Regions from separate parts of the Streptomyces sp. NPDC107550 genome, predicted to be linked through region 1. Evidence: riboswitches for the same ligand, from Rfam matches in the RefSeq annotation. Region 1 holds a riboswitch; each other region holds the start of a gene.
The links. Region 1 has a riboswitch for cobalamin ahead of ACZ7LY_RS03480 (prenyltransferase/squalene oxidase repeat-containing protein). Riboswitches for the same ligand answer to the same signal wherever they lie in the genome.
Positions count from the first base shown of each region.

Region 1 (10,043 bases):
CTCCGTCGGCTCGTCCACGGGCACGCGGTCCGCGCCGCCCACCGGTTCGGGGGCCGGCGCGACGAACGCCGGAACCAGCCCCACCAGCACCCCGAGCGCCGGCCACAGCGGCAGCGCGGGCGCCGCGAGCGGCACCACCGGCGGCTGCAACGCGGCCGGGTCCCAGGCCCCGGCGAGGATCATCCCGGCCGCCGCCACCGCCCCCGACGCCGCGACCAGCCACGCCCGCAGGCCCCAGCGGTCCGGCCGGTACCGGGTGCGCACCGAGCGGCGCCCGCCCAGCCACAGGCCCGCCAGCGCGGCCGCCACCCCGGCGAGCAGCAGCGGCAGCCCGTACCCGGCGCCGGACGCGGCGAGCAGCCCGTACGTACCGGCGCACACCCCGATCAGGCCGCCCAGTGTGAGAACCGCCGTCGCCCGCCGCACCGCCGCCGGCACCCGCGCCGTCCGCCCGTAGCCGCGCGCGTCCATCGCCGCCGCCAGCGCCACCGAACGCTCCAGCGCGCCCTCGAGCACCGGAAGACCCACCTGCGCGAGCCCCCGCAGACCGCTGTCGGGGCGCCCGCGCAGCCGCCGCGCCGCCCGCAGCCTGCGCACGTCCGCGATCAGGTTCGGCGCGAACGTCATCGCCACCACCACCGCCACCCCGGCCTCGTACAGCGCGCCGGGCAGCGACTTCAGCAGCCGCGACGGGGACGCCAGCGCGTTCGCCGCGCCGACACAGATCAACAGCGTCGCCAGCTTCAACCCGTCGTACAGCGCGAACACCAGCCCCTCAAGCGTCACCGCGCCGCCGATCCGCACCCCCTGCGCCCACTGCGGCAACGGCACCTCCGGCAGCGTCACCAGCACGTGCTGACCCGGGATCGGCGAGCCGAGCAGCGCCGCGAACACCAGCCGCAGCCCCACCACGAGCAGGCCGAGCTTCACGAACGCCGTGTACGAACGCGCCCACGGCGCCTCCGTGCGGCGCGCCGTCACCACATAGCCGGCCACACCGATCAGCAGCGCGAGCAGCAGCGGATTCGTCGTACGGGACGCCGCCGTGCCGAGGCCCAGCGCCCAGATCCACCAGGCGCCCGGGTGCAGCGCGTTGGCGCGGTGGGCCCGCGGGGCCCGCAGCGTACGACCGGACACGGGATCAGCCGCGACGGCGGCGCGCCTGCCAGATCGCGCCGACACCGAGCACGGCGACGACGGCGACCCCGGCGACCACACCGAGCGAGGGCCCGCCCGCACCGGACGAGGACGAGGAAGACGACGCGGACGCCTGCCCCCCGTCCTTGCCCTGGTCCCCGGTGGCCTTGCCGCCGCTCACCTGCTCGCCGCAGCCCGTACGCGGATAGCCGGAGATCGCGCACAGCAGCGCGCTGGAGTCGTAGCGCAGCGGCCCTGCGACCGCCGCGAGCGCGTCCGCGCTCGTCGCGTCCTCGCCCACCACCGCGCACGCCGTCCGCTCCTTCGGCGGCGTCTCGCCGTCCGGGGCGTCGGCGGCCGTACCGAAGTCGACGACCAGCGCCACCCGCTTCTTGCCGTCCTCGGCCGGGGTGTGCGCGCATATCGACCCGAACGCGCTCGGGCCGCGCGGGCGCGTCGCGTCCTTGGAGTCGGCGCTCACCGCGAACCGGAAGCCCTGCACCGCGCCGTCGTCCGGCCGCGTCTGCGAGGGGCCCGTCGACGCGTACGTCCACGCGCCGCCGTCCCGCTCCCAGAACGACCAGTACCGGTACCCGGCCGCCTGCGCCGGGGCCACCGTCAGCGCGAGCAGCGCGCCGAGCAGGGCGAGGACCAGCCCGGCCGTCCGCCCGCGCGTCACAGCCCCTTCTTCTTCCGGCCGCTGAGCAGGAAGCCGACACCGACGGCCGCGATGAACATCACGGCGACGATCCACCACGAGCCGAGGCCGCCGCCGTCGTCCTTCTTCTGCTCGCTCTTGTCGCCGCTCGCCGACTTCGCCGACGCGGGCTCGGGGCCCGTCTTGTTCAGCGCGCTCACGAGGTCCTTGCCGCCGAAGTCACGCGGGTCGTTGCCCGTGGCGTGCGCGGCGAAGATCAACTGCGCGTACGCGGCCGGGCCCGACTTCGCCGCCCAGCCGCCCGCGTTCTTCTCCAGCCAGGCGTACGGGTCCTTCGTGTACTTGATGCCCTCGGCGGCGGCCACCGCCGTCACCGCGTCCGCCGTGTTGCCGTAGTCCGGCTGGTCGGCGGCGCCCGCGAGCTGCGACTTCAGGTACAGGTGCGTGGAGAGCTGGTTCTGCAGGTAGACCGCGCCGTTGTGCGCGAGGTCCGCCGGGCTCGTGCCGTCCTCGCAGGTGTACGCGTCCGGGGTGTCGCCCTTGCCGGGGGCGAACCCGGCGCCGAGCGCGCCGAGGACACCGGCCGCGCTCGCGTCCGCGTTCGGGGCGAGCTTGCCCTTCTTGTCGGGCTGGTAGGCGAACGCGCCGCCGTCCTTGCCCTTGTCGCAGCCGAGCGCGAGCTTCGCCAGCGCGTCGTACGGGCTCTTGCCGGGGCCCGACTTCACGGCGGCCGGCTTCTCACCGGCGGCGGCGAGGGCGCCGATCACCACGGACGTGGAGTTCGCGTCGCTCGCGCCGCCCGGGTTGTAGCCCCAGCCGCCGTCGCCGTTCTGGTTCTTCTTCAGCCAGTCGACGCCCTTGGCGACCTCGCCGTCCCGGCCGCCGACCGCGACCAGCGCCTGAACGGCGGCGGCCGTGCTGTTGCTGTCCAGCGGGGTCTTCGCGTCGCAGGCCCGGCCGGGCTCCGCGCGGAACGCGGCGAAGCCGCCGTTCTCGCACTGCTGCCCCGCCAGCCAGTCCACGGCCTTCGCCGCCGGGCGCACGCCCGCCGTGTGCTGCGCGACGAACGCCAGCGACTGGCGCCACACGCCGTCGTACGTGGGGTCCGTGCTGCCGTACAGGCCCGAGGGGACGACGACCTTGGGGGAGGGGGAGGCGGTGTCCGCGACCGCGGCCTGCGCGCCGGCGGTGCCGATCGCGACGGTCGCGGCGACGAGCGCGGCGCTGCGGCGAATGTTCATGGTGCGGCGGGTGCCTCTCCCTGCGGGGGGGCCGGGCGGCACGGGCCTTCTCGGCACCGGGCGGCTCCGGCTCCGTATGCCTCGACGGTCCTGAGCCGATCTCGGGGCGGGGTGGCAGTCCGGCTCTACGGTTGCGGGTCAGCGCCGGAATCCCACCGGCTTCCCCACCGTCGCCCTGATAACGACCCCCCTACTCTACCCTCGCCGGGAGGAGCGATCGCGGGCGCGCTGCCGCTGAGGGTGGACGCTGAGATCAGCCCCGTAAGGGGCGCGGGGAACTGCGCGCTCAGCCACGACGCACCCGGCACTCTGGGGCGCTGCCCCAGCCCCCGCTCCTCAATCGCCGGAGAGGCTGGGTGTTGGCGCTGAGGCCAGCCCCGTAAAGGGCTCGGGGGCCGGTCTCGACGGGCCCGCGCCTCACACCCGCCCGATCAAAGGCGTGGGGTCACCCGATGTCGACGGGGCCGTCGTTCCTGCCCGGGGTACCCCCAAACCGCTCGACCTCGGCGGACGCCGGAGACCCGAGATTCTTGCGGACGGAGTCGAGAATCGTCAGCCCCTGCCCGACAAGCCCCGCCGCGATCTCCCCGAGCCCATCCGCCCCGTTCAAGACATTGACATTCGCCCCGGCCAACCCCCCGGCCGCCTCCTTCACGATCTGCGGCAACTGATCGATCACCATCCGGTCCAGCGCGACCCGGTCGTACGACGCCGCCGCCTCCGCCTGGATCTTCATCCGCTCAGCCTCCGCAAGCGCCAACACGCGGATGCGCTCCGCATCGGCCTGCGCCGGCTTCACGACCTCCGCGATGAGCTGCTTCTCCCGCAACTCCGCCTGCTTGAGCGCCAGCTCGGTCTGCGCCTCCAGCACCTCCTGCTGCGCGTGCGCCAGCGCCAACGGCCCCGCCTGCTCCGCCTTCGCCTTGGCCCGGTCCACCTCGGCGTCGTACTCGGCCCGCACGATGGCCGTCTGCCGCGCGAACTCCGCCTGCTTGCGCGCCGCCGCCTGCTCCGCCTCCGCGGACGCCTGCGTGGCCGCGGCCTGCGCGACCTGCGCGGCCCGCTGGATGTTGGCCTTGTGCGGACGCGACATCGCCTCGATGTACCCGGTGTCGCCGTCGTCGATGGACTGGATCTGGAGCGAGTCGACGTGCAGCCCGATCTTCGCCATCTCGGCCTTGGACGTGTCGAGGACCTCGGTCGCCAGCTTCTGCCGCTCGGTGACGATCTCCTCGACGGTCATCGAGCCGATGATGGACCGCAGGTGCCCGGCGAAGATCCGCCCGGTGAGCACGGACATCTGCTCCTGGTCGGAGAGGAAGCGCTGACCGGCGTTGACGATGGACTCGTGGTCGTTGCCGACCTTGAACGCGATGACGGCCCGCACGGTCAGCGCGATGCCCTGCCGGGTCACGCACTTCTCGACGACCTCGGCCTCCATCATCGCCAGCGACAGGAACCGGGTCTTGCGGAAGATGGGCAGGACGAACTTCCCGTGCCCGGTGACGACACGGAACGGCGCTCCCCCAAGTCCCCGCCTGCCACCCGAGATCAGCATCGCCTCGTCGGGCGCGGGAACGCGATATCCGAACATCCTTGACGTCTCCTTAGCCGACGCCGCCACCGTCACCGGAACCGGCCGGCGGGTCGAGCAGAGGATCGTGCCAGGCGATGACCTGGACGCGGCGGCTGCCGAGCGACTCGGTCACGAGCACGCCCGCACCCCGCTCCAGCGGCTCATCGGAGTACGCCAGAAACGTCTCCGTACCGCCCCGCACCCGCACCAGGACCTCGCCCGGGCCGTCCACCCCACGTGTGGCGACGACCAGTCTCCCCGTACACCCGACCACAGCCTCGTCCGGCGCCACCGGCGGCGTCCCCCTTGTCGTTCCAGCTCCATGAGCTCCTGAGAGCCCAGACCCTACGCCCGCCCCCACCCCCCGACCATCCACACACGGCAAAGAGCGGCTACCGGTCAGGCCGCGTGCCCTTCGAAACGGAACTCGGGGCTGCGACGCGGGTCGATGTGCGCGCCGGCCTCCAGCGCGGCGGCGAGCGCTTCGATGAGCTCGATGGTGGGGTCGACCCCGCTCTCCTCGATGGCCTCGATGACGCCTTCGTCCAGGCGAGCGCGCTCGGCCAGTTCGGCGGTGCTCCAGCCCAGCTCGCTCCGTCGCTCGTGGACGGCCTGGGCGAAGTCCATCCGGCGCCCGGCAGCGCGGTACTCGTCGCTCTCCCGGTGCTCGCTCGGGACGTCCCAGCTGGTGTGATATCCGCTGCTCATCGGTCCTCCTCGGGCCCACTGTAGACGTCGTGCTCGCCCGTCGGCGGGTGCTCCGCCTCGCACACTTTGCGGACCCGCTGAGCGCGGGCCACTTCGCCCGTCTCGCGCATCCTGGTCTTGCGGAAGGCGGTCAGCAGGACAGCCCTGCGTCCCGGCGCGAGCCAGTACGTCACCCGCCAACACCCGACCCGAAGTTCCCGCACGATTCACCAGAACGAGGCCACGCTCACCCTCGCCGACGCGGGCCGCGCTCGTCCCTGCCGGCGTACGTGCGTGACCGGTCCTGTCAGTCCGTCGCCACGTACGTCATCGGGTCCGTGCCCGGGACGGGCTCCGCTCGGCCCTGTTTGACCAGGCGGCGGAGGTGGGCCTCGGCTTCGGAGACCGCGATGTTGCGGGAGCCGTAGGGGATGTCGGACCAGGGGCGGTTCCACTCCATGCGTTCGGCGACCTGCCAGGGCGTGAGGGGGACGGTCAGGAGGGCGAGGAGGCCCCGCAGGCGGTCCTCGTGGTGGGCGAGCAGTGCGCGGACGCGGGCCGGGGCGTCGGTGAACGGGTGCTGGTGCGCGGGCAGCACCTCGGCGGGGGCGAGGCGGCCGACGCGCTCCAGGGAGTCGAGGTAGTCGCCGAGCGGGTCGGTGACGGTGGCGTCGTCCGGGTCCTCGTAGAGACCGATGTGCGGGCTGATGCCGGGGAGCAGGTGGTCGCCGCTGAACAGGCGTCCCGGGCCCGCGAGTTGCGCCGGGTGCTCTTCCTCCAGGTGGAGGCAGACGTGGCCCGGGGTGTGGCCCGGGGTCCAGATCGCGCGGAGTCTGCGGCCGGGCAGGTCGAGCAGGTCGCCGGGGGTGATCGCGCGGTCCGGGAGCGCCGGGTCGAGGCCGGGCAGGCGGCGCGGGCGGCCCGAGTCGCGGGCGGCGAGCAGCGGCGCGACATGGTCGTCGGGGGCGCCGGCGGCGGCGAGTTTGGCGGCCATGTACGCGTACCAGCGGGCCGGTTCGTTCTGCCGGGTGCGGCGCACGATCGCCGCGTCCGCCTCGTGTATGGCGATCCACGCGCCGGACGCCTCGCGCACCTTCGCCGACAGGCCGTGGTGGTCCGGGTGGTGATGGGTGATCAGGACGCCGGTCAGCTCCGAGACGCTCGTACCGCAGCGCGTGAGCCCGTCCACGAGCGTGTCCCAGGAGTGCGGGTCGTCCCAGCCGGTGTCCACGAGGACCGGCCCGGCGTCGGTGTCCAGGAGATACACCAGCGTGTACCCGAGCGGGTTGTCCGGGATCGGTACGCGGATGCTGTGCACGCCCCCGCCGTGCTCGCTCACCTGCGTCGCCTGGCTCGCCTGTGTCATCGGGGGCCGCCTCTCCGCCGCCAAGGGATGCCGTCGCCTGCTGTCGGGACTCTTGCCGCGTCGAACTGCGGCCACTGTAATGGAAGTTGTAGAACTTGTTTCAGTAGTCGCCCCGGCGAACCGGCTCCGGGCGTGGCCTCACCCTTCCGCATCCTTGGTGGAACTGGTATCAGTTCTGATGCACCGTCAGATACCGTCAGAGATCACGGAAGCGGAAGTCGCCATGACCGAGCTCGTGGAACACGGACAGCTGTTCATCGGCGGGGAGTTGACCGACCCCCTCGGCAAGGACGTCATCGAGGTCGTCTCCCCGCACACCGGCGAGGTCTTCGGCCGCGTGCCGCACGCCGCGCCCGCCGACGTCGACCGGGCCGTCGCCGCCGCCCGCCGCGCCTTCGACTCCGGCCCCTGGCCCCGCACGAGCCTCGACGAGCGCATCGCCGTCGTCACCCGGATCAAGGACGCGCTCGCCGCCCGCCACGAGGAGATCGCCCGCACCATCTCCCGGCAGAACGGCTCCCCCTACTCCTGGTCCGTGCTCGCCCAGGCGCTCGGCGCGATGATGGTCTGGGACAGCGCCATCAGCGTCGCCCGCGACTTCCCGTACGAGCAGACCCGCGACGGCGCCCTCGGCAGACTGCTCGTACGGCGCGAGCCGGTCGGGGTCGTCGCCGCCGTCGTCCCGTGGAACGTGCCCCAGTTCGTCGCCGCCGCCAAGCTCGCCCCCGCGCTCCTCGCCGGCTGCACGGTCGTCCTCAAACCCTCGCCCGAGTCGCCGCTCGACGCGTACCTCCTCGGCGAGATCGCCCGCGAGGCCGGGCTGCCCGAGGGCGTCCTGTCGATCCTGCCCGCCGACCGCGAGGTCAGCGAGTACCTCGTCGGGCACCCCGGCATCGACAAGGTCTCCTTCACCGGCTCGGTCGCCGCCGGCAAGCGCGTCATGGAAGTGGCGTCCCGTCACCTCACGCGCGTCACTCTGGAGTTGGGCGGGAAGTCGGCGGCTGTCGTGTTGCCCGACGCGGACCTCGACGCCACCGTCGCCGGGGTCGTGCCCGCCGCCTGGATGAACAACGGGCAGGCGTGCGTCGCCCAGACCCGCATCCTGCTGCCGCGCTCGCGCTACGACGAGTTCGCCGAGGCGTTCACCGAGGCCGCCGCCGCGCTCGTCGTCGGCGACCCGCTCGACCCCGCCACCCAGGTCGGGCCGCTCGTCGCCCGCCGCCAGCAGCAGCGCAGCCTCGACTACATCCGGGTCGGCCAGGACGAGGGCGCCAAGGTCCTCACCGGCGGCGGCGTCCCGGCCGGCCTCGAACAGGGCTGGTACGTCGAACCGACCCTCTTCGGCGACGTCCACAACGGCATGCGAGTCGCCCGCGAGGAGATCTTCGGGCCCGTCATCTGCCTCATCCCGTACGGGGACGAGGCCGAGGCCGTCGACATCGCCAACGACTCCGAGTACGGGCTCAGCGGCAGCGTCTGGACCGCCGACGTCGCGCACGGGATCGACATCGCGCGGCGGGTGCGGACGGGGACGTACAACGTGAACACGTTCAGCCTCGACATGCTCGGGCCGTTCGGCGGCTACAAGAACAGCGGCCTCGGGCGGGAGTTCGGGCCCGAGGGGTTCGGGGCGTACCTCGAACACAAGATGATCCATCTGCCGGCCGGCTGGGAAGGGTGACGGGGGCATGAGCGACGGGACTTCGAGTGACGGGGGTACGGGGGACGGGGCCCCGGGTGACGCGGGTACGGGGGAGTCGGGTGCGGGGGATCGGTGGCGGGTCGAGATCGATCGGGGGGTGTGCATCGGGTCGGGGATGTGCGTGAGTCAGGCGCCGGGGGTGTTCCGGCTGGACTCGGCGCGGCAGTCGCGGGCGGTGGACGGGGTCGTCGATGCGGGGGAGGGGGTTTTGGGGGCGGCTGAGGGGTGTCCCGTCGAGGCGATCGCGCTGACGCTGGTCGGAACGGGGGAGGTCGTTTTCCCTCCGGAGGAATAGGAGGCGGGGGCCTGCTGGGGGTACCGGATGTGTGATCGCCGTTCCTCGGCGCGGGGTGCGTCGTGGCCGGTCGCGCAGTTCCCCGCGCCCCTTACGGGGCTGCCAGCACCGGCACCTCTTCGGCGCCCCGCCGCCTTGGGCAGTCTGCCGCCTGGGGCGGCAGGGTGGGCAAGGCGGCTCCCAGCGCCGGGTGCGTGATCGTTGTGCGTCGGGTGCAGCCCCGGTGGGGCTTCTCGCGCAGTTCCCCGCGCCCCTTAGGGGGCTGAGTTCAGCGCCTGCTTCTCAGCGCCCGTTCTCAGCGGCAGCGCGCTCGTTTCCCGGAGGGGGGTCGTCCAGGAGGCGGCAGGCTGTTTCCAGGTCGATCTTGACCTGGGCGATCGAGGCCCGCCCGGAGAGCCACGTGATCAGCGCCGAATGCCACGTGTGCTCGATCACCCGCACCGCGGACAGCTGAGAAGGAGACGGATCGTCCAACTCCATCGCGTCCAGGATGATCGCCGTCGTCTGCCGGGACACCTGATCCACCTCCGGCGACACACTCCGGTCGGCGAACGTGAGCGCCCGCACCATCGCGTCAGCGAGATGAGGCTCCCGCTGAAGCGCCCGAAAGGCCCGCATCAAGGTCTCCGCGACCCGCGCGGACGCCGCCCCCGAGGAAGGAGGCCGCTTACGGACGGTGGTGTGCATGTGCTGGAGCTGATCCTGCATGGTGGCGACGAGCAGATGCACCTTGCTCGGGAAGTACCGGTACAGCGTGCCGAGGGCGACCTGGGAGGACTCGGCGACCTCCCGCATCTGCACGGCGTCGAACCCGCCCCGCGCCGCGAGCTGCGCGCTGGCGTGCAGGATGCGCCGGCGCCTGGCCTCCTGCCGCTCGGTGAGGGCGGGGGCGCCGGGGGCGGTGTTCCTCGCGTCCGGAGCTGTCATCTGTCCGCTTCCGTGTCCCGTCGCCGGCCGTGGCGTGAATCACCCGATCCGCCGGTCACAGCCTGGCTACCTGCCGGTAGATTCGATGCTCATTGAACGATCAAGTCTGAAACTTGTTCTAGATTAGCGCCCCAAGTAGTGTCCACGGGCAAGCAGGGAGAAGGGTGGCCTGGAGTGACCGCGGAGTCGTTGCGCATCGCTCTCCTCACATACAAGGGCAACCCGTTCTGCGGCGGCCAGGGCGTCTACGTCCGGCACCTCTCGCGTGAACTCGCCCGCCTCGGCCACCGCGTCGAGGTGATCGGCTCCCAGCCCTACCCCGTGCTCGACGCGGGCGAGGACCTGGCCGGCCTGAGCCTGACCGAGCTGCCGAGCCTCGACCTGTACCGCAGCCCCGATCCGTTCCGCACGCCGAAGCGCGACGAGTACCGGGACTGGATCGACGCCGTCGAGG
Region 1 covers NZ_JBVKBC010000002.1:132,927-142,969, reverse strand. Annotated here, with positions in the region: gene ACZ7LY_RS03490 (energy-coupling factor transporter transmembrane component T) at 1-1,137, opposite strand, end outside; gene ACZ7LY_RS03485 (SCO2322 family protein) at 1,142-1,816, opposite strand; gene ACZ7LY_RS03480 (prenyltransferase/squalene oxidase repeat-containing protein) at 1,813-3,036, opposite strand; adenosylcobalamin-variant (AdoCbl-variant) riboswitch at 3,141-3,212, opposite strand; gene ACZ7LY_RS03475 (flotillin family protein) at 3,482-4,630, opposite strand; gene ACZ7LY_RS03470 (hypothetical protein) at 4,644-4,904, opposite strand; gene ACZ7LY_RS03465 (helix-turn-helix domain-containing protein) at 5,012-5,320, opposite strand; gene ACZ7LY_RS03460 (hypothetical protein) at 5,317-5,493, opposite strand; gene ACZ7LY_RS03455 (MBL fold metallo-hydrolase) at 5,607-6,665, opposite strand; gene ACZ7LY_RS03450 (aldehyde dehydrogenase) at 6,889-8,346, shown strand; gene ACZ7LY_RS03445 (ferredoxin) at 8,453-8,662, shown strand; gene ACZ7LY_RS03440 (TetR family transcriptional regulator) at 8,945-9,589, opposite strand; gene ACZ7LY_RS03435 (glycosyltransferase family 4 protein) at 9,764-10,043, shown strand, end outside.

Region 2 (10,043 bases), on a different contig from region 1:
GGTCGAGCAGGTCGAGCAGTTGCGCGGTGGGCACCGGGCCCGCCATCAGCTGGAGGAACGACAGCAACTGCGGCATCGCCTCGACGACTTCGGCGACCGCGCCGGGCTCCAGCGAGTCGGGGGCGGGCTCCACGAGCGACCACGCGTCGAACAGGGCGACCCAGCCGCGCAGCACGGCCGTGTCGTCGCGGTCCCAGACGCGCAGCCGCCAGCCGGGGCGCGCGGTGTCGCCGTGCACCTCGACGAGGCCGGTCAGGCGGGCGGTGTCCCAGTGGGCGCGCACTTCCGCGACGCTCAGGCCGAGTTCGCCGGCTGCGCGGCGGGCGGTGGCGTCGGCGAGGGTGCCCTTGCCGTCGCGGGCCGCCGTGTCGTTGCCCGGGCGCAGGGTGGCGTCGGCCCAGCGGGCGACGCGGACCGCGCCGGCCAGGCCCTGCCGGGCGGTACGGGCCAGCTCCGCGGGGGGCGGGGTGCCCTCGGGCGGCCGGGGCGTGGGGCGTCGGCGGGCCGCCGGGCGCGGGGCAGGGGCGGCCAGGGGCTGGCGGCGCGGGCGGACAAGTCGGAGCCTGGAGTCGCGCGGAGTACGGGACGTCACTGGAGCAGTGTCCAGGGTGACCCTCCGAATTCCCAAACGGGGGCCCTGTGTCGGCGCCGCGAGCGGGTCGCCGGCGGGGTCAGGCCAGGGGGGTCAGGAAGCGGCGCAGGGCCTCCTGGTAGGCCTCCGGGTCCGCGTTCCACATGGCGTTGTGCGGGGCGTCGTGGACGGTGTGCAGGGTGATCAGGTCGGGGCGGCTCGCGGCGAGCCTGCGGGCGGGGCCCCAGGGGGCGACCTCGTCGGCGGGGCCGTGCAGGAGCAGCGCCGGTACGCGCAGGGCGGCCGGGTCCAGGGCGTCCGCGAGCCGGCCGCGGCTCATTCCGGTGCGGCCCTGGGCGGCGCGGACCGCGAGGGGCAGCAGGGGGCGCGGGGTGCGGCGGGCGGCGGCCAGCGCGCGCAGCGTGGTCGGCCAGTCGAGCACCGGGGAGTCCAGGATCAGGCCGCTGATCCTGTCCCGCAGGGAGCAGTGGGCGGCGGCGCGCAGGGCCATCGCGGCGCCCGTGGAGAAGCCGTACAGGATGACGTCCCTCGCGCCGTAGCGCACGGCGTAGCGGATCGCCGCGTCCAGGTCGCGCCACTCGCTCTCGCCGAAGTGGTGCAGGCCGTCCGGGGAGCGGGGGGCGCCGAGGTCGCCGCGGTAGGCGAGGTCGAGCACCGGGAAGCGGCCCTCGTGCAGGAACTCCATGACGTTCATGGGGTGTTCGCGGGTGGTGCCGAGACCGTGCACGGTGATCACCCAGGTGTCGCGGACGCCGGGTACGAACCATGCGGGCAGGGTGCCGAGTTCGCCGGGGACGTCGATGTCGGCGTGGTCGAGGCCGAGCGCGGACTTGGGGTCGCCGATGTGGACCTGGGGCGTGAGCCAGCCCTTCACTCCGGGTTCCAGGGTGCCGTGCGTGACGCGCTCCAGGCGCCGGACGACCGTGTCGACGGGGCCAGGGGCGCCGGGTACGACAGGGCCGACCACCGCGTGGTAGCCGTCGCCGGACAGGCCGTACGTGCCGGGGCGCTGCGAGGCGAGGTCCCGGGTCAGGGTGATCCGGCCGGCCGCGATGGCGTGGACGGTGAGCCTCGGCTCCGTGGGCAGGGGGCGGCCCGGCGGCGCCTTCAGTGCGGCGTCGCTGGCGAGGCGGCCTGCGGCGATCGCGGCGGCGGAGGCTCCTAGGGCTGCGGTGACGGCGGTGGCCGTCGCTTTGGCGGTGCGCACGGGTCCAGTGTCCTGGGGAGCGGGCGTCTCGGCCAGTGGGCGTCTTCCGCGGGGCGCGCCCTTGAAGCGACCGGAGCCCTGAGGTGGGGGCCGCTTGCAGTTCCCCGCGCCCTGGGGTGAGTGGGTGGTACTGCCGGTGGGTGACCTCGACTCTCGTCGTGGCTGATCGCGCAGTTCCCCGCGCCCCTGGAGGCGGGGCTTCGCCCCAGCCTCCCCCGATAGAGGTGGCGACGCAGTCGCCCCTCCAGGGGCGCGGGGAACTGCGCGAGAAGCCCCACCCACCCGCGGACGAAGTACGACCCAGGGGCGCGGGGAACTGCGCGAAACGTTCACTGCAAGCGGCCTCAGCCGATGGACTCCCCAGGGGGTCACCCTGGGGTGGATCCCGGGTAGGTGCGGAGGCGGGTCGTGGCGTCGCGGAGTTGTGATTCCGTGAGGATCGTCGGGGTGAGCCCGGGCACGGACCGCGCCGCCAGCCACACCCGGCACATCCACTCCAGCTGCACGCTGCGGTCATAAGCGGCGTGAAGAGAATCCCCGTACGTCAGCGTGCCGTGATTACGGAGCAGGCACCCGGACCGCCCCGCCAGCGCAGCGACAGCCGCCCCCGCCAGCTCCTCCGTCCCGTACGTCGCGTAGGGCGCCACCCGCACAGGCCCCCCGAGCAGCGCGGTCAGATAGTGGATGGCCGGCACCTCGTCGACGAGCGTGGAGACGGCCGTCGCGTGCACCGCGTGCGTATGGACGATGGCCCGCGCCCCGGTACCGCGGTACACGGCCAGATGGAGCGGCAGCTCACTCGTGGGGGCGAGGGCGCCGGCCTGCTGCCGCCCGTCGAGGTCGACGGCGACGATGTCGCGCGGCCCGAGCCGGTCGTAGGGGACGCCGCTCGGGGTGACGAGGACGATGCCCTCGCCGACACGTACGGAGACGTTGCCCGAGGTGCCGACGACGAGGCCGTCGGCGACGCTGCGCCGCGCGGTGGCGACCAGCTCGTCCCAGGCCCGCGCCAGATCCTCCGGCCCGGCCGGCCCGGCCCGTTCCGCATCCCCGGCGTGGCCGCCGCCTTGCCCGCTGTGGTCCTGCGTCGGATCCGTCATGGCGGGCATTTTTCCCCGGACGCGGCCCGCCACACGGGTGGGGGTGCGACACGGGCGGCGTGTGATGACCGGACAAAGCGATTCGCGCCCCTAGCCTCAGGGTGATTCGCCACGTACGTCACCGCCCGGGGGAAACATGGCTTGTGTACAGAAAACGTCCCGCCACCGCGCCCGCGTCGCGGCGGTGACCTCCGCGGCCGCGCTCACGCTCGGCACCACCGCGCTCACGGCGCTGCCCGCGCACGCGGCGGCGGCCCCGGGGCCCCGGGGGCACGACGTCTCCTCGCATCAGAAGAATGTGGACTGGCGCCACGCGCACCGCAAAGGCGCACGCTTTGTGTATGTGAAGGCGACGGAGTCCACGACCTACAAGAACCCCTACTTCCGGCGCCAGTACAACGGCGCCCGCAACGCGGGGATCATCCGCGGCGCGTACCACTTCGCCCTGCCGAACAGGTCCTCCGGCGCCCGGCAGGCCGCGTACTTCGTGCGCAACGGCGGCGCCTGGGCGCGGGACGGGTGGACGCTGCCGCCCGCGCTGGACATCGAGTACAACCCGTACGGCCCGAAGAAGTGTTACGGCATGAGCAAAGGCAAACTCGTGTCGTGGATCAAGTCCTTCAGCAACGAGGTCAAGTACCTGACGGGCCGCCGTCCGGTGATCTACACCAACGCCCGCTGGTGGGCGCGGTGCACCGGCGGCAGCCGGGCGTTCGCCGCGAATCACGCGCTGTGGCTCGCCCACTACGGACGGAACGCGGGGCCGATGCCGGCCGGCTGGGCGTACTGGACGTTCTGGCAGTACGCGAACAAGGGCCGTCTCCCGGGTGATCAGAATCTCTTCAACGGGAGCCAGGAGCAGTTGCGGCGGTTTGCGCGCGGCTGATCGGGAACCCGTCCCGCACGCACCGCGGAGCCTGGGATTCCGGGCCCGTGGACGGGTTCCGGACCCATCCTGGGGAGGGTGCGAACGGAACGCGGGCCGCCGCCCCGGGCACTGCCGGGCGGCGGCCCTCCGCTTCGGGTCACCGGGACGCCCGTCCCAGTTCATCTTCCGTTCACCCGGCTTGCCTACGTTCAACCTGCCACTGACGTCCAACCGAAGCCTGGGTAAATGGAACACATCACGCTGCTCCTTGCGATCGTGATCGTTACCGCGCTGGTCTTTGATTTCACCAACGGTTTCCACGACACCGCCAACGCGATGGCGACGACCATCTCGACTGGCGCTCTCAAGCCGAAGACGGCGGTGGCCATGTCCGCCGTGCTGAACCTCCTCGGGGCCTTCCTCTCCGTCGAGGTGGCGAAGACCATCTCCGGCGGCATCATCAACGAGGACGGGCTCAAGACCGAGGTCATCTTCGCGGCGCTCGTCGGCGCCATCCTCTGGAACCTGCTGACCTGGCTCGTGGGCCTGCCGTCCAGTTCCTCGCACGCCCTGTTCGGCGGCCTCATCGGCGCCGCGGTCATGTCGATGGGCTGGTCCTCGGTCAACGGCGGCACGGTCGTCACCAAGGTCCTCCTCCCCGCGGTCGCCGCGCCGATCGTCGCCGGCCTCGCCGCGATGCTCGCCACGCGCCTGACCTACCGGATCAGCAAGAAGACCGACCAGAAGGCCACGGCCAAGGGCTACCGCGCCGGGCAGATCGCCTCGGCCGGCCTCGTCTCCCTCGCGCACGGCACCAACGACGCGCAGAAGACGATGGGCATCATCACGCTCGCCCTGATCACCGGCGGCGTCCTCGCCCCCGACGCCGACCCGCCGCTGTGGGTCATCGTCTCGGCGGGCCTCGCCATCGCGCTCGGCACGTACCTGGGCGGCTGGCGGATCATCCGCACCATGGGCAAGGGCCTCACCGACCTCGCCCCGCAGCAGGGCTTCGCCGCGCAGACCAGTGCCGCGACGGCGATCCTCGCCTCCTCGCACATCGGCTTCTCGCTCTCCACGACGCAGGTCTGCTCCGGCGCCGTGATGGGCTCGGGCCTCGGCCGCAAGGGCGGTGTCGTCCGCTGGTCGACCGCCACCCGGATGTTCGTCGCGTGGGGCCTGACCCTGCCGGCGGCCGGTCTGGTCGGCGCGGGCGCCGAGTTCCTCACCAAGCAGGGCCCGTGGGGCATCGGCCTGACCGCCGCGCTGCTCGTGGCCGGCTCCGGGATCATCTGGAAGCTCTCGCGCCGCGACTCCATCGACCACACCAACGTCACCGACGACACGATCGGCGCGGACACCCCGGCGGCCGAGCCCGCGGGCGTCGTGACCACGGCCATCGCCGCCGTCACTCCCCCGCCGGCCGGCGCGCTCCTCGCCGAGGACCTGCCCGCCGCGGCAGCCGCCGCCCCGGCGGCCGTCGCCGACCCGCCGCGCCCCGCCGGCGCCACGCTGTAAGGAAGCAGGACCAGCTATGAAGATCGACTGGGCGGCCCTCGGCTCCGTCTTCGGCGTCAGCCTCGTGGTCACGGTGGCCCTGGTGGGCCTGTTCACGCTCGGCATCGTCGGGCTCTCCAAGCGGGAGAGCGCGGCGCGCGAGGGGGGCTCGGCCGCGGCCGTCGCCTCCGGCGCGTACCTCTGTTTCGCGCTGTGCGCGGCCGCCGTCGGCTACGGGATCTTCCTCATCGTGGCCTGACCGGCATCCGGCTCGGAAAGGGGCGGGGTACGGGACGCGCATGTCCCGTACCCCGCCCCTCGCCGTGTCCGCCACCGCCGTACGGGCGTCGCGGCGCCGTCCCCGTATGACGAAGGTCCCACTGGTCAACCGCGAGTTGACTGCCCTTCGCGGGGCGTGATGGACTTCCCCCGCCATTGACGGCAGCAGTAGAGGAAGCCGGTGCGAATCCGGCGCGGTCCCGCCACTGTCAGCCCCCTTCGCCGGGGGTGAGCCAGGAACTCTCGCCGCCGTTCTCGTCGAACCAGGGCGTGGACACCCTGAGTGAGGACAACTACCGCCATGTTCGCCCCGCGCGGCGTCCGGCGGGCCGAGCGCGCGTACGCGTACGGCACCGCCGCCGGCCTTCTCGTCGACTTCCTCCTGGGCGATCCGCGCCGGGCGCATCCCGTCGCCGCGTTCGGCCGGGCCGCGTCCGCCGCCGAGCGCCTGCTGTGGCGCGACGACCGCGGCCGGGGCGCCCTGCACACCGCGCTCTGCGTGGGCACCGCCGCGACCGCGGGCAGCCTCGCCGCCCGCGCCCTGCGCCGCTCCCCCGCCGCCACCGCCGCGCTGACCGCCGCCGCCACCTGGGCCGTCCTCGGCGGCACCTCGCTGGGCCGGGAGGCGCGGGCCGTGGGCTCCGCCCTGGAGGCCGGGGACGTGGAACTCGCGCGGGAGCTGCTGCCCCGGCTGTGCGGGCGCGATCCCGAGCACCTGGACGCGGACGGCATCGCGCGCGGAGTCGTGGAGTCCGTCGCCGAGAACACCTCCGACGCCGTGGTCGGCGCGCTGGTGTGGGGCGCGGTCGGCGGGGTGCCGGGGCTGCTCGCGTTCCGCGCGGTGAACACCCTGGACGCGATGGTGGGGCACAAGTCGCCCCGGTACCGCAGGTTCGGCTGGGCCGCCGCCCGTCTCGACGACGTCGCCGGCTGGCCCGGCGCCCGCCTGACGGGGGTGCTCGCGGTCCTGGCCGGCGGGCGGCCCACGGCGGCGCTGGGGGCCTGGCGCGCCGACGCGAAGCGGCATCCGAGCCCGAACGCCGGGGTCGTGGAGGCCGCGTTCGCGGGCGCGCTCGGGGTCCGGCTCGGCGGCACCCTCGCGTACGGCGGGCGGGTCGAGCACCGGCCCGTGCTCAACGCGCCGGGCCGCGCGGTCCGGGTGGGCGATGTGGAACGGGCGGTGCGGCTCTCGCGCCGCGTGTCGGTACTGGCACTGGGAGTGTGTGTGGGCGTGCGGATGCTGTGGGCGGGCCGGCGATGAGCGGCAAGCGCGGGGGCGGCCTGCTGGTCGCCGGGACGACGTCGGACGCGGGCAAGAGCGTGGTGACGGCCGGGATCTGCCGCTGGCTGGCGCGCCAGGGCGTGAAAGTGGCGCCGTTCAAGGGGCAGAACATGTCCCTGAACTCGTTCGTGACGCGAGAGGGCGCCGAGATCGGGCGGGCGCAGGCCATGCAGGCGCAGGCCGCGCGCGTCGAGCCGAGCGCGCTGATGAACCCCGTGCTGCTCAAGCCGGGCAGCGACCGCAGCAGCCAGGTCGTCCTGCTGGGCAAGCCGGTCGGTGAGCTGAGCGCCCGCGGCTTCTTCGGCGGGCCCGAAGGACCGGGGGCCGGGGCCGGGCTGCGCGGCGGGCGGCAGGAAGCGCTGCTCGACACGGTCGTGGGATGCCTGGAGGAGCTGCGGGGCAGTCATGACGCCGTGATCTGCGAGGGCGCCGGCTCCCCGGCCGAGATCAACCTGCGCCGCACCGACATCGTGAACATGGGCGTCGCGCGAGCCGCCCGGCTGCCGGTCCTGGTCGTCGGGGACATCGACCGGGGCGGTGTCTTCGCGTCGTTCTTCGGTACGACGGCGCTGCTCGCCCGCGCGGACCAGGAGCTGGTCGCCGGGTATCTGGTCAACAAGTTCCGCGGTGACGTGAGCCTGCTCGAACCGGGCCTCGACATGCTCAAGGACCTCACCGGGCGGCCCACGTACGGGGTGCTGCCCTACCGGCACGGGCTCGGCATCGACGAGGAGGACGGCCTGCGGGTCTCCCTGCGCGGCGCGGTGCGCGAGTCGGTCGTGGCGCCGCCGGTCGGCGAGGACGTGCTGCGGGTCGCGGTGTGCGCGGTGCCGCTGATGTCGAACTTCACGGACGTGGACGCGCTGGCCGCCGAGCCGGGCGTCGTCGTCCGATTCGTGGACCGGCCCGAGGAGCTGGCCGACGCGGACCTCGTGGTGGTGCCGGGCACGCGCGGCACCGTACGGGCCCTCGCGTGGCTGCGGGAGCGCGGACTCGCGGACGCCCTCGCGCGGCGGGTCGCCGAGGGGCGGCCGGTGCTGGGGATCTGCGGCGGGTTCCAGGTGCTCGGGGAGCACGTCGAGGACGACGTCGAGTCGCGGGCCGGGGCGGTCGCCGGGCTCGGGGCGCTGCCCGTGCGGGTCACGTTCGCGCGCGAGAAGACGCTCGCCCGGCCGGCCGGGGAGGCCCTCGGGGAGCACGTCGAGGGGTACGAGATCCATCACGGCGTCGCCGACGTGCTCGGCGGAGAGCCGTTCCTGGACGGGTGCCGGGTGGGGGCGGTGTGGGGCACGCACTGGCACGGTTCGCTGGAGTCGGACGGCTTCCGGCGGGCGTTCCTGCGCCGGGTGGCGGCGGCGGCCGGGCGGCGGTTCACGCCCGCGCCGGACACGTCGTTCGCGGCGCTGCGCGAGGAGCAGCTCGATCTGCTCGGTGATCTGATCGCCGAGCACGCGGACACCGACGCGCTGTGGCGGCTGATCGAGCGGGGCGCTCCCGAGGGGCTGCCGTTCGTGCCGCCGGGGGCGCCCGGGTGAGCGCCGCCGGACCCCGACTCCCCCTGCCCTGTGCCCCGTTCCCCCCACCGGAAGGTGACAGCTGATGCCCAGCCTGTATCCGTTCACCGCGCTCGTCGGCCAGGACGACCTGCGGCTCGCCCTGCTGCTCAACGCCGTGTCTCCGGCGGTCGGCGGGGTCCTCGTGCGCGGCGAGAAGGGCACCGCCAAGTCCACCGCCGTACGGGCGCTCGCCGCGCTGCTGCCGCCGGTGCCCGTGGTGGCCGGCTGCCGCTTCTCCTGCGACCCGGCCGACCCCGACCCGGGGTGCCCGGACGGCCCGCACACGGACCCCGGGGACGCGGGGGGCGCTGAGGGCGCTGAGGGCACCGAACGGGCCGCGCGGATGGTCGAGTTGCCGGTCGGCGCGTCCGAGGACCGGCTCGTCGGCTCGCTGGACATCGAGAAGGCGCTCGCGGAGGGCGTCAAGGCGTTCGAGCCGGGTCTGCTGGCCGCCGCGCACCGGGGCGTCCTGTACGTGGACGAGGTGAACCTGCTCTCGGACCATCTCATCGACCATCTGCTGGACGCGGCGGCGATGGGCGCCTCGCACGTCGAGCGGGAGGGCGTGTCCGTGCGGCACGCGGCGCGGTTCCTGCTCGTGGGCACGATGAACCCCGAAGAGGGCGAGCTGCGGCCGCAGTTGCTGGACCGGTTCGGGCTCACGGTCGAGGTCGCCGCGTCGCGCGAGCCCCGCGAGCGGGTCGAAGTGGTGCGCAGGCGCCTCGCGTTCGAGAACGACCCGGCCGCGTTCGCCGCGCGCTGGGCCGACGAGGAGCGCGCCCTGCGGGAACGCATCGTCGCGGCACGGGAGTTGCTGCCCGAGGTGGTGCTCGGGGACGCGGCGCTGCTCCAGATCGCGGCGACCTGCGCGGCGTTCGAGGTGGACGGCATGCGGGCGGACATCGTGATGGCGCGTACGGCGACCGCGCTCGCGGCCTGGGCAGGTCGCGGGGAGGTCGAGTCGGCGGACGTGCGGCAGGCGGCGCTGCTCGCGCTGCCCCACCGCAGGCGCCGCAACCCGTTCGACGCGCCGGGGCTCGACGAGGACAAGCTGGACGAGACGCTGGAGGAGTTCGCGCCCGACGACGACCCGGAGCCCGACCCCGAGCCGCCCACGCCCGAGCCCGAGGGCGGCCCCGGCGACGACGACGGCACGGACGGCCCCGACGACGGCACGGACGACGGCGGCCCGGACGGCGGCGGCCCGGACGGCGGCGGAGGCGGTGTCCCCCCGCAGGGCGCGGGCCCCGACGACGGGACGGCGGCCGACCGCCCCCAGGAGCAGGACCGGGAGCAGGAGCAGGCACCGGACGCCCCGGACGCCCCCGGCGAGGCGCCTGAGGAGGCCCCGGCCGGCGCCCCGGCGGGAGCGGGCCGCGAGCAGCAGGCCGTGGGCGCGGGCGAGCCGTTCCGTACGAAGACGCTGAGCGTGCCGGGGCTCGGCGAGGGCGCGGCCGGGCGGCGCTCGCGGGCCCGCACCGAGCACGGCCGCACGACGGGCTCGACGCGCCCGCGCGGGCCGCTGACGAAGCTGCATCTGGCGGCGACCGTGCAGGCGGCGGCGCCGCATCAGCGGGCGCGCGGGCGCAGCGGGCCGGGGCTCGTGGTGCGCCGCGACGATCTGCGGCAGGCGACGCGCGAGGGCCGCGAGGGCAACCTCGT
Region 2 covers NZ_JBVKBC010000026.1:22,755-32,797, reverse strand. Annotated here, with positions in the region: gene ACZ7LY_RS26795 (hypothetical protein) at 1-592, opposite strand, end outside; gene ACZ7LY_RS26790 (alpha/beta hydrolase) at 672-1,799, opposite strand; gene ACZ7LY_RS26785 (class II aldolase/adducin family protein) at 2,168-2,899, opposite strand; gene ACZ7LY_RS26780 (lysozyme) at 3,036-3,785, shown strand; gene ACZ7LY_RS26775 (inorganic phosphate transporter) at 4,014-5,285, shown strand; gene ACZ7LY_RS26770 (hypothetical protein) at 5,302-5,523, shown strand; cobalamin riboswitch at 5,687-5,808, shown strand; gene ACZ7LY_RS26765 (cobalamin biosynthesis protein) at 5,845-6,804, shown strand; gene ACZ7LY_RS26760 (cobyric acid synthase) at 6,801-8,360, shown strand; gene ACZ7LY_RS26755 (magnesium chelatase subunit D family protein) at 8,425-10,043, shown strand, end outside.
Region 2: another riboswitch for cobalamin. It lies ahead of ACZ7LY_RS26765 (cobalamin biosynthesis protein); the one in region 1 lies ahead of ACZ7LY_RS03480 (prenyltransferase/squalene oxidase repeat-containing protein).

Region 3 (10,043 bases), on a different contig from region 1:
CGCCTCCGATGACCACGATCTTCACGGGAACCTCCTGCCGACTCTGCCGAAACTATACCCCCGAGGGTATCAGCTATACGGGAGGGGGTATCCAATCAGGCTTATTCGGACGCTATGCACCTGTGGGAGCGGGCGGGGGCGCGGGGTCCGGATCGGTCAGGGGCCTTCCGAGAATCCGCCCAGGTGTCCCGGAAAGCCGGACAGGAGATGTCGGGTTTCGCGGGGATGCTCGTCATGTGCTCGGCAAGCAGCACCTCCGCACCGACCCGAAGGAGAACCCCCGTGTCGCAGTCCCGCCCCGCCGACGGACCCCACCGCCCGGACGCACCGGCCGACCCCGCCCGGCCCCTGCGCGGCAAGGTCGCCCTGGTCGCCGGGGCCACCCGCGGCGCCGGCCGCGGCATCGCCGTGGAACTGGGCGCGGCGGGCGCCACCGTCTACGTCACCGGCCGCAGCACCCGCGCCCGCCGTTCCGAGTACGACCGCCCCGAGACCATCGAGGACACCGCCGACCTCGTCACGGCCGCCGGCGGCACGGGCATCGCCGTACCCACCGACCACCTGGAGCCCGAGCGGGTCCGGGGACTCGTGGAGCGCGTCGACGCCGAACAGGGCCGCCTCGACGTCCTCGTCAACGACATCTGGGGCGGCGAACACCTCTTCTCCTGGGACGCCCCCGTGTGGGAGCACGACCTCGACAAGGGGCTGCGGCTGCTCCGCCTCGCGGTCGACACCCACGCGATCACGAGCCATCACGCGCTGCCCCTGCTGCTGCGCCACCCCGGCGGGCTCGTGGTCGAGATGACGGACGGCACCGACGCGTACAACCGCACGCACTACCGCAACTCGTTCTTCTACGACCTCGCCAAGACCGCCGTCCTGCGCATGGCGTTCTCCCTCGGGCACGAGCTGGGCCCGCGCGGCGCCACGGCCGTCGCGCTGACGCCCGGCTGGATGCGGTCGGAGATCATGCTCGACGCGTTCGGCGTCCGTGAGGAGAACTGGCGTGACGCGCTCGCCGGCGAGCCGCACTTCGCCATCTCCGAGACGCCGCGTTACACCGGGCGCGCGGTCGCCGCCCTCGCCGCCGACCCGGACGTTGCCCGGTTCAACGGCACCTCGCTCTCCAGCGGCGGCCTCGCCCACACCTACGGCTTCACCGACCTCGACGGGAGCCGCCCCGACTCCTGGCGCTACCTCGTCGAGGTGCAGGAGGCCGGAAAGCCGGCCGACGTGACCGGCTACCGCTGACCCGCGCGGCGGCGGGGCGCGGCGGTCACCGGTCGTGCGGGCCGGGGCTCACCATGCCCCCGGCTCGGCGCTCACAGGCCGTCCGGCTCGGCGCTCACCCTCCGGCCGGCCCGGTGCTCACAGGTCGTCCGGGTCGGCGATCCGCGCCGGCCACATCGCGCTTCCGCCGCCCCGCCACTCGACCAGGTCGGGGTCGTCCAGCGGCGCGTCCTCCAGTCCCGCGCGCCGCAGGAACTCCACGACGTCCGCCGTCGAGGTGGCGAGGCCCGCGTCCTCGCCACGGATCGTCACGCGCCGCCCGCCGGGCTGCGCGGCGTGCACGACAACAGGGGGATATCCGCCAAGTCCGTCCATGCCCCTCAGCTTCGTCCCCGCGCGCCCCGACCGCACCTCCAGCGCGGCGACCGGGGGCCGCCTGCGGTGCCGTGATTCGCTGTGTGGCCGGAATCCGCCGGGTGATCCGCGCGGGACTCCCGGCGGGCGCGCCCGGTGGGAGTCAAGTCGCGGGCGGGCGTGGCCGGATGGGCGTCCGAGGCGCGGGTACGGGGCCTGCGGCGGCAGGGGAACCCGAGGTGAGAAAAGGGCTGAAACCCGCCCGTAGTCGCGCCAGTTGAGTGGGGGAAGCGGGGCGCGGGGCGCGCCGGGTTGCGGTTACGGTGCTGTCGTGGTGATCAACGCGCAAGGCAAGAACGAGGCACAGTCCACCGAGCCGGGGACCGCGCTGCTGCTGGCGGCGGCCCCCGAGGGCAAGGGCGGCCTCATCGACGCGGTGTCCGTCCTGCCCGCGCTCGCGGCCGTGCCGCCGTCCGCCCTCACCGGCACCCCGGCGGCGAGCGTGGTCGAACTCGCCGACCCGGTCGACCCGCAGACCGTCCTCACCCGGATCCGCACGGCCGCCGCGCAGCCCGGACCGCTGCACCTGTACGTCACCGGGCAGCTCCACCTCGACCACCGCCAGCGCCTGCTGCACTTCGGGCTCGCCCGCAGCACCGCCTCCACCCTGCGCTACACCGCGCTGCCCTGGCACTGGCTCACCGGCGAACTCGCGCTGCGCCGCCCCGACACCACCACCCTCGTCCTGGACCTCGTCACCGACACCGCCGCCTGGGACCACGTCCGCTCCGGCGGGCTCGGCCTCGGGCACGGCGTCCGCGTCTTCGGGCGCCTCACCCCGCCCCCGCCGCGCCGCACGGTCGCCCTGCCGGACTATCTGCGGGCGTACGCGGACATCTGGCGGTCCGGCGACCGCCCGGCCCAGCCCCGCCTGCACGAGACGGCCGCGGCTCGCTCGGGCGCGCCGGACGCCCTGTTCCTGGCCCTCGGGGCGCCGTTGGGGGCCCATGCCGGGGGCGGGTACGGGGAGGTGCAGGTGCCTGCGGTCGGGTACGGGGAGCAGCAGGTGCCCGGGGCGGTCTCCGCCGCTCCGGTGCCGGTCGCCGGCTCCGTGGGAGTGGCGGGGACCGCTGTGCTGCCCGGTCAAGCGGCGGTTTCCGGCCAGGGCGCGGGGGAGCCTCCTGCGCCCATGCCCGCGCCCGTGTCCCAGGCGCCGGGGGCGGGGTTCTCGCGTCAGGCGGAGGAGGGGCACTCCGCCGGGCTCGCGCGCCCCGCGTTTCCCACGTCACCGGCCCCCGGGATGCCCGCCGCGTCCACGGTGCCCGGGTTCACAGCGGCGGCCCCGGTGCCGGTCAACGGGGGTGCGGGGGAGCCCGCCGACGCCCAGGCCCCCGGCACGCCTGCCGACACCGGCACCGGTACGGGTACGGGTACGGGCGTCGGGAAGCCGTACGCGGGCCACGCCCCGACGACACCCCCGGCGCCCGCTGCCCCGCCCCGCCCGACCAGCACCCCCGCCCGACCTCAGGCCCAGGCCCCAGCGCCTACCGCACCCCGTACGAGCTCGGCGCCGGCGCCCTCCATCCCCGTACCGGAGCACGCGCCCGCGCACGACGCCTCGGCCCCGCAGGAGACCCGGCCCGCGCCGCACGCCCCCGGCGCCGCCCCCGCACCGCAGGCCACCGCCACCGCCGCCGACGACCCGCACCCGGCGCTGCTCGCCGCCGCGCAGGCCGGGCGGCACGGGGAGGCCGCCGCCATCGCCGCGCTGTGGGAGAGCGAGGCGCTGCGCACCCACGGCGCCGGGTCGCCGCAGGCCATCCACTGGCTGGAGGTCCGGGCGGACCTCGCCCGTCTGGCGCGGGAGCCCGACCGCAGCTTCGAACTGTGGGCCGCCGTCGCCCACGCCCGCCTGTCGCGCGGCGAGGAACCCGGCGACGAGGACGTGGAGGCCGCCGTGGACCGCGCCCATCACCAGTGGGAGCAGCTCGCCGACCCGGCCCGCGCCCGCGCGCACGCCCCCGCGCTCACCGCCCTGCGCGCACGCGTACCGGGCCGCAGACCGGGCGCCCTGGAAGCGGTCCGCCGCCGCCTCGACGCCCTGAGCTGACCGCCCGCCCCGTGCTCAGCCGCCGCCGAGGTGTGCCCCCCCGCGACCGACCCCGACCGGGCGTCCTGAGCTGATCGGGAGCCCGCGCTCAGCCGCCGAGGTGTGCCCCGCGACCGACCCCGACCGGGCGCCCTGAGCTGGACGGTCGGCCGCGCGGAGGCGCCGAGACGCGCCCTCGGCATCGGGTTCGGGCTCAACACCCGCGCCGCACATACCCGTCCGCCCCGGCCGGCCGCACATCGCGGTCCCGGAGCACGATCGACAGGCGCGGGCCCCACGCGCGGCACGCGCGCGTGAAGTCGGCCGCGCGGTACTCGATGACGAAGACGCGGTCGTCGTACGTGTCCGCGTACGCCCCGCACTCGTCGTAGCGGGCGCACTCCTCGGCGACAGCGAAGTCGAAGCCCATGGCGGAGTGCCGGGGCAGCAGTTCGGCCGTGTTCTTCTGCCCGGCCGCGAGCCCCGCCGCGTGCGCCCGCGCGGTCAGCAGCCGCGCGAACGCCGCCGCGTCCCCGGCCCGCAGCAGGCCGTCGGAGCGCTGGTAGGAGTCCAGGTTGTCCGGCTCCACCGCCTGGAAACCGGCGTCCGCGCAGCCGTCGATCCACCGCCCCACGATCCGCGCCAGCCGTTCCCGCTTGGCGGCCGTCGAGAGGTCGAGCAGCGCCTCGTTCCAGTCCTCGTCGATGACGAGCGCGCCCTTGCCGTCGCGCAGCAGCAGGTCCGGATGGGTGCGCCGCCACCAGCCGAGCGCGTCCGGCTGCGCCTGGAAGGCATTGACGTAACAGACGTTGTAGAGGCCGGGCGCCGGACGGTCCGTGCGGTCGCGGGAGAGCGCGCGCACACCCGAGGGCGGGCGGTAGGCGCCGCCGATCTGATAGTCGAAGTCCGCGTCCGCCACCGGCATCCGCACCCGGGGCGGCCCGTCCGTGGAGGAGGAAGCGGACGGGGAAGTGGGTGAGGAAGGCGCGGCGCACCCGCCGAGCAGGACGGCGGCGGCCAGGGCGAGGCCGAGCGCCGCGCGGACACGGCGGGCGGAAGCGAAGATCACCAGCGCAGCCTACGGTCCCGGCCAGGCGTGACGTACCTCACCGGCCGCTTCCGGAAGGCGGGGAACAACAAGGGGGCCCCGCCCGTTGAACCCACCGTGGACACGGATGGAACAGTGTCCCCGGGCCTCACCTATAGCCCGCAGGGAAGATCGTTCGGCTGAAGCCCTGCGGAGCCCCCCGCCGAGAGGCGACCGCCATCCGTGCCCACTCCCAAGCCGCCCCGGCCGTGGTCCCCCGTCACGGCCGGGGCTTCCTCATGCCCGCGCGCACACCCGTGGGACCGCGTGCCCGCCCGTGCGGACCTCCCGTGTGGACCTCCCGTGTGGACCTCCCGCGAAGGTCGAACACCCGTCTGGCACACTGTCACCACTCCACCCAGGCGGTCAGGGCCAGGAAACCGGTGCGAATCCGGTGCGGTCCCGCCACTGTGACCGGTCGTCGCGCCGCACGCGACGCCCGGGAGCCAGACACTGACCTGCCGCCTTTCCGCACCGACCAGGGGACGAGGACATCCCCCGGAAAGGCACCGCATGCCCCGCATCGGCGCAGCCTCGCGCGCGCTCCTGACGTCCCTGCTCCTGCTGCCGCTCGCCGCCTGCGGCACCGGCGCCCACGGCGACGCGAAGAAGGCGGGCGCGGCGCCCGGTTTCCCGTACACCGTCACCAACTGCGGTGTGCGCACCACCTTCCAGGAGCCGCCCCGGCGCGCCGTCACCCTCAACCAGCACGCCACCGAGGTCATGCTCGCCCTCGGTCTCCAGAAGCGCATGGCCGGCACCGCCTACCTCGACGACCGGATCGAGCCCGCGTACAAGAAGGCGTACGAGAAGATCCCTGTGCTGGCCAAGGAGTACCCCTCCAAGGAGGAACTCCTCGGCGCCGACCCCGACTTCGTGTACGGCGGCTACGCCAGCGCCTTCGACAAGGGCTCAGGGCGCGACCGCGAAAGCCTGGAGAAAGCGGGGATCCACACCCGGCTCAACCGCGAGAACTGCCCGGCCGGTCACGTCGGCGTCGGCGACCTGCGCACCGAGATACGCCAGGTCGCCCGCACGTTCGCGGTGCGCGAGCGCGGCGAACGCCTCATCGACCGCATCGACGGCCGGCTCGACGCGGTCGCCCGCCGCCTCAAGGGCGCCCGGCCCGTCTCGGTGTTCGTCTACGACTCGGGGGAGTCCAGCGCGTTCACGGCGGGCGGCGCCGGGCTCGGCGACGACCTGATCCGCCGCGCCGGCGGCCGCAACGTCTTCGCCGACCTCGACAAGTCCTTCGCCGACGTCTCCTGGGAGCGCGTCATCGACCGCAAGCCCGACGTCATCGTCATCTACGACTACGGCGGCACCTCCGTCGCCGCGAAGAAGAAGCGCCTGTTGGACGACCCCGCGCTCGCGGACGTCCCCGCCGTCCGCCACAAGCGGTTCGCGGTGCTGCCGCTGTCCTCGGCCGTCCTCGGCGTCCGCGCCGCCGACGCCGTCGCGGACCTCGCGGACCAGCTCCACCCCGGCGCGAAGTGAGCGCCCGCACCCGGACCGCGTTCCCGCTGCTCGTGACCGCGCTCGCCGCCGCCCTGTGCGCGGCGGCGCTCGCGGGGCTCGCCTTCGGATCCGTCCGCATCCCGCCCGGCCGCGTCCTCGGCATCCTCCTCGGCATCCTCCTCGGCGGCGAGGACAGCGGCGCGTTCGCCTCCATCGTGTGGGACGTGCGACTGCCGCGCGTCGTCCTCGCCGTCGTCGTCGGCGCCGGACTCGCCGTCGCCGGAACGGTCCTGCAAGCCGTCGTCCGCAACCCGCTCGCCGACCCCTATCTGCTCGGCGCGTCCTCCGGGGCCTCCTGCGGCGCCGTCCTCGTCATCGCGCTCGGCGTCGGCGCGGGCGCGGCGACCAGCGTGGCGCTGCCCGTCGCCGCGTTCCTCGGCTCGATGGGCGCCCTCGTCGTCGTGTACGCCCTCGCCCGGCGCGGCGGCACCATGACCGCGGGACGGCTCGTCCTCGCCGGGGTCGCCGTGCAGTACGTACTGTCGGCTTTCACCAGCCTCGTACTCGTCCTGTCCGCCCGCGCCGAACACGTCCGCGCCGTCATGTTCTGGACGCTCGGCGGGCTCGGCGGCGCCCGCTGGGACCAACTCCTGCTGCCCACCGTCGTCCTGGGCGCGGGCACCCTCGTCCTGCTCGCGCTGGCCCGCCCCCTCGACCTGCTGCTCGCGGGGGAGGAGGGCGCCCGCGTCCTCGGCCTCGACACGCACCGCTTCCGCGCCGCCGTCTTCGTGCTGACCTCGCTCGTCGTAGGCGTGCTCGTCGCCTACAGCGGCGCCATCGGCTTCGTCGGCCTGATGGTTCCGCACGCCGCCCGCATGGTCACCGGCGCCGCCCATCGCAGGCTGCTGCCCGTCGCCGCGCTCGGGGGCGCCGCGTTCCTGCTCCTGGCCGACCTGATCTCCCGTACCGTCGCCGCGCCCCAGGAGATCCCCGTCGGTGTCGTCACCGCGCTCACCGGCGGCCCGTACTTCCTGTGGCTGCTGCGCCGCCACGCCCGCCCCGAAGGAGTCACCGCGTGAGACCCGCCGCCCTCACCGTGCGCGGCCTCGGCCACACCACCGCCTCCGGCGCCCGCCTCGTCCACGGCGTCGACCTCGACGCGCGGCCCGGCGAGACCGTGGGCCTCGTCGGCCCCAACGGCAGCGGCAAGACGACCTTCCTGCGCTGCGTCTACGGCACCCTGCGGTCCACCGCCGGCACCGTCCGCCTCGACGGCGCCGACGCGGCCCGCCTCGGCGTGAAGGAACGCGCCCGGCGCGTCGCCGTCGTCCCGCAGGACGCCACCGGGACGTTCGGGCTCACCGTCGCGGAAGTCGTCGCCATGGGGCGCAGCCCCCACAAGAGGTTCTGGGAGCCCGACACCGAGGACGACCGGCGGCTCGTCGCCGAGGCACTCGGCCGGGTCGGCGCGGGCGACTTCGCCGCGCGGCCCTTCGAGGAACTGTCCGGCGGCGAGCGCCAGCGCGTCCTCGTCGCCCGCGCCCTCGTCCAGGACCCGGGGCTGCTCGCCCTCGACGAACCCACCAACCACCTCGACATCCGGCACCAGCTGGAACTCCTCGGCCTCCTCCGCTCCCTCCCGGTGACAGTGCTCGTCGTCCTCCACGACCTCAATCTGGCCGCCGCGTACTGCGACCGCCTGTACGTCCTCGACGCGGGCGAAGCCGTAGCGGGAGGCCCGCCGTCGGAGGTCCTCACCCGGGACCTGCTGCGGCGCGTGTACGGAGTGGACGCGCACATCTCCCCCCACCCGACAACGGGCGCCCCGCACATCGTGTTCGTACCGCCGGAGGTGGTGGCGGGATAGTGCGGCGGGGCGGCGGCGGACTCCGGGCGCGGACCTCCTCGCGCGGAGAGCCGAGCGCCGTGCCTCCCCTGTCTGCGTTTCGGACAGCTCCGACAGCTTCATGCCATTCACCGGCATCCCGCCCTCACACCCACCACGGCCCGGCTACACAGGAAGCCTGCGGTGCGGTCTGTGACGGGTAGAAGCGGGGGAGCGATGGCGGCACGCCGTAGGGGCGGGCGTATGAAGAAGCGGACTCGTCGGCAACTGCTGGGCTGGGGGAGTGCGGTGGCGGCGGCCGCAGTGCTCTGGATGGCGGGGCACTGGTCGGCGGTGTGGCCGGTCCTGGTGGTCGTGGCCGGCGCGGCGGCGATGGGCGGTGCCGGATGGGCGCTCTGGCGGGCGCACCGTCTTGCGGTCGAGCGGGACCGGGTGTGGCGGGCGCGGGAGGAGGCGCGGGCGCGCGAGTTGTCGATGGCCGAGGTCGACGCGCTGTCATGGCGGGAGTTCGAGAGCTACGTGGCCGATCTCTGCCGGCGCGACGGGTGCACGCGGGTCGTCGTCAGCGGGAAGAGCGGCGACCTCGGTGCGGACGTCGTCGGCCGGCTGCCCGACGGACGCAAGCTGGTGATCCAGTGCAAGAAATACGCACCGCACCGGAGCGTGCCCTCGCACGACATGCAGAAGTTCGTGGGCACCGCCCGCCCCGAACACGGCGCCGACGTCGCAGTGTTCGTCACCACCTGCCACGCCTTCACGAAAGCCGCTCTCGGCCTCGCGCTGCGCCAGGACATCGTGGCCCTGCACCGCGACCTGCTCGGTTCCTGGGTCAGGGGCGCGCACCTGGAGACCCTGCTCGCGCTGAACGGCAGAGGCAGCGGGCGGAGCAGCCGCAGCCGCAGCGGCGGTGGGGCGCGGGGACGCCCCACCGCCTGACCATTGCAAACATCACCGTGAGCTACGGGCCGGTGGGCGGGGCCCGGGATTTCAGTCCTGGCGGCCTCGACGGGCGGCGGCCGAGGCGAAGCCGAGCCAGGTGTGGCGGTTGCCTGCCCAGCACCAGCCGACCTTCGGCGCGTCGCGGCGTTCGCGGCCGTCGCGTCCGGTGCCGTTGCTGATCCAGACCGCCGGTGTACGGGCGTCGAGCGCGCCGCCGGTCTTGCGCAGCCGGGAGCCGATCGTCATGAAGCAGCGGTTCCGCTCCAGGACGTCGGGCTGCTGGATCGCCCAGAGGATGCCCTCGGTGAGCAGCAGGGGCGTACGCCCTTGTGAGGTGAGGGTGGTCAGGGCCTCGTCGGGGCTCCAGTTCGCCATGTGGTCGCCCCGGTCGACGCCGGTGAGGACGTAGAGCGGGGTGTCGGGCAGGTCGATCGAGTCGAGCGGGGCGAACAGGTCGACGTCCGTCATGTCGGTGACGACGAAGCCGGGCTTGCCGGCCCGGCGCAGGAGCGGGGCCAGGACCGAGGCGGGAACCCGGTCGGGGTGGACGGCGAGCAGGGCGCTCTCGCCGCCCGTGGACGCTTCGGCGGCCGCCGCGAACGTACGGACGTCACTGTCGGACAGCCCTGCCGAGCGGTGCACGCCCAACTCGACGAGCCGCTCGGCCTGGGCGCTCAAGGCGGGGGAGGCGGGGAGAACGGTGGAAGGTGCGGACGAGGCTTCGGGCACGACACTCCCAGGGGTGGAAACGTGAACGGGCCTCGGGGCAACGCCGTGCCACCCCGGGAAGTTCCCGCCGCGCCGACTTTTATGAACTCACGATCCCCGCGACGAGGTTGATGGCCGTGGCGAGGATGCCGGTGCCGAAGACGTAGGACAGCAGGCAGTGGCGCAGCACGACGGCCCGCAGCCGGGACGTGGACACGTTCGTGTCGGAGACCTGATAGGTCATGCCGAGGTTGTAGCTGAAGTACAGGAAGTCGCTGTAGCGGGGCGCCTCCGGCGAGTTGAAGTCGATCCCACCCTTCGGCTGCGCGTAG
Region 3 covers NZ_JBVKBC010000008.1:69,173-79,215, forward strand. Annotated here, with positions in the region: gene ACZ7LY_RS13815 (FAD-dependent oxidoreductase) at 1-25, opposite strand, end outside; gene ACZ7LY_RS13820 (SDR family oxidoreductase) at 283-1,251, shown strand; gene ACZ7LY_RS13825 (hypothetical protein) at 1,369-1,605, opposite strand; gene ACZ7LY_RS13830 (hypothetical protein) at 1,916-3,694, shown strand; gene ACZ7LY_RS13835 (endo alpha-1,4 polygalactosaminidase) at 3,888-4,745, opposite strand; cobalamin riboswitch at 5,080-5,236, shown strand; gene ACZ7LY_RS13840 (ABC transporter substrate-binding protein) at 5,274-6,257, shown strand; gene ACZ7LY_RS13845 (FecCD family ABC transporter permease) at 6,254-7,297, shown strand; gene ACZ7LY_RS13850 (ABC transporter ATP-binding protein) at 7,294-8,085, shown strand; gene ACZ7LY_RS13855 (restriction endonuclease) at 8,308-9,000, shown strand; gene ACZ7LY_RS13860 (DUF5701 family protein) at 9,052-9,732, opposite strand; gene ACZ7LY_RS13865 (DUF1345 domain-containing protein) at 9,812-10,043, opposite strand, start outside.
Region 3: another riboswitch for cobalamin. It lies ahead of ACZ7LY_RS13840 (ABC transporter substrate-binding protein); the one in region 1 lies ahead of ACZ7LY_RS03480 (prenyltransferase/squalene oxidase repeat-containing protein).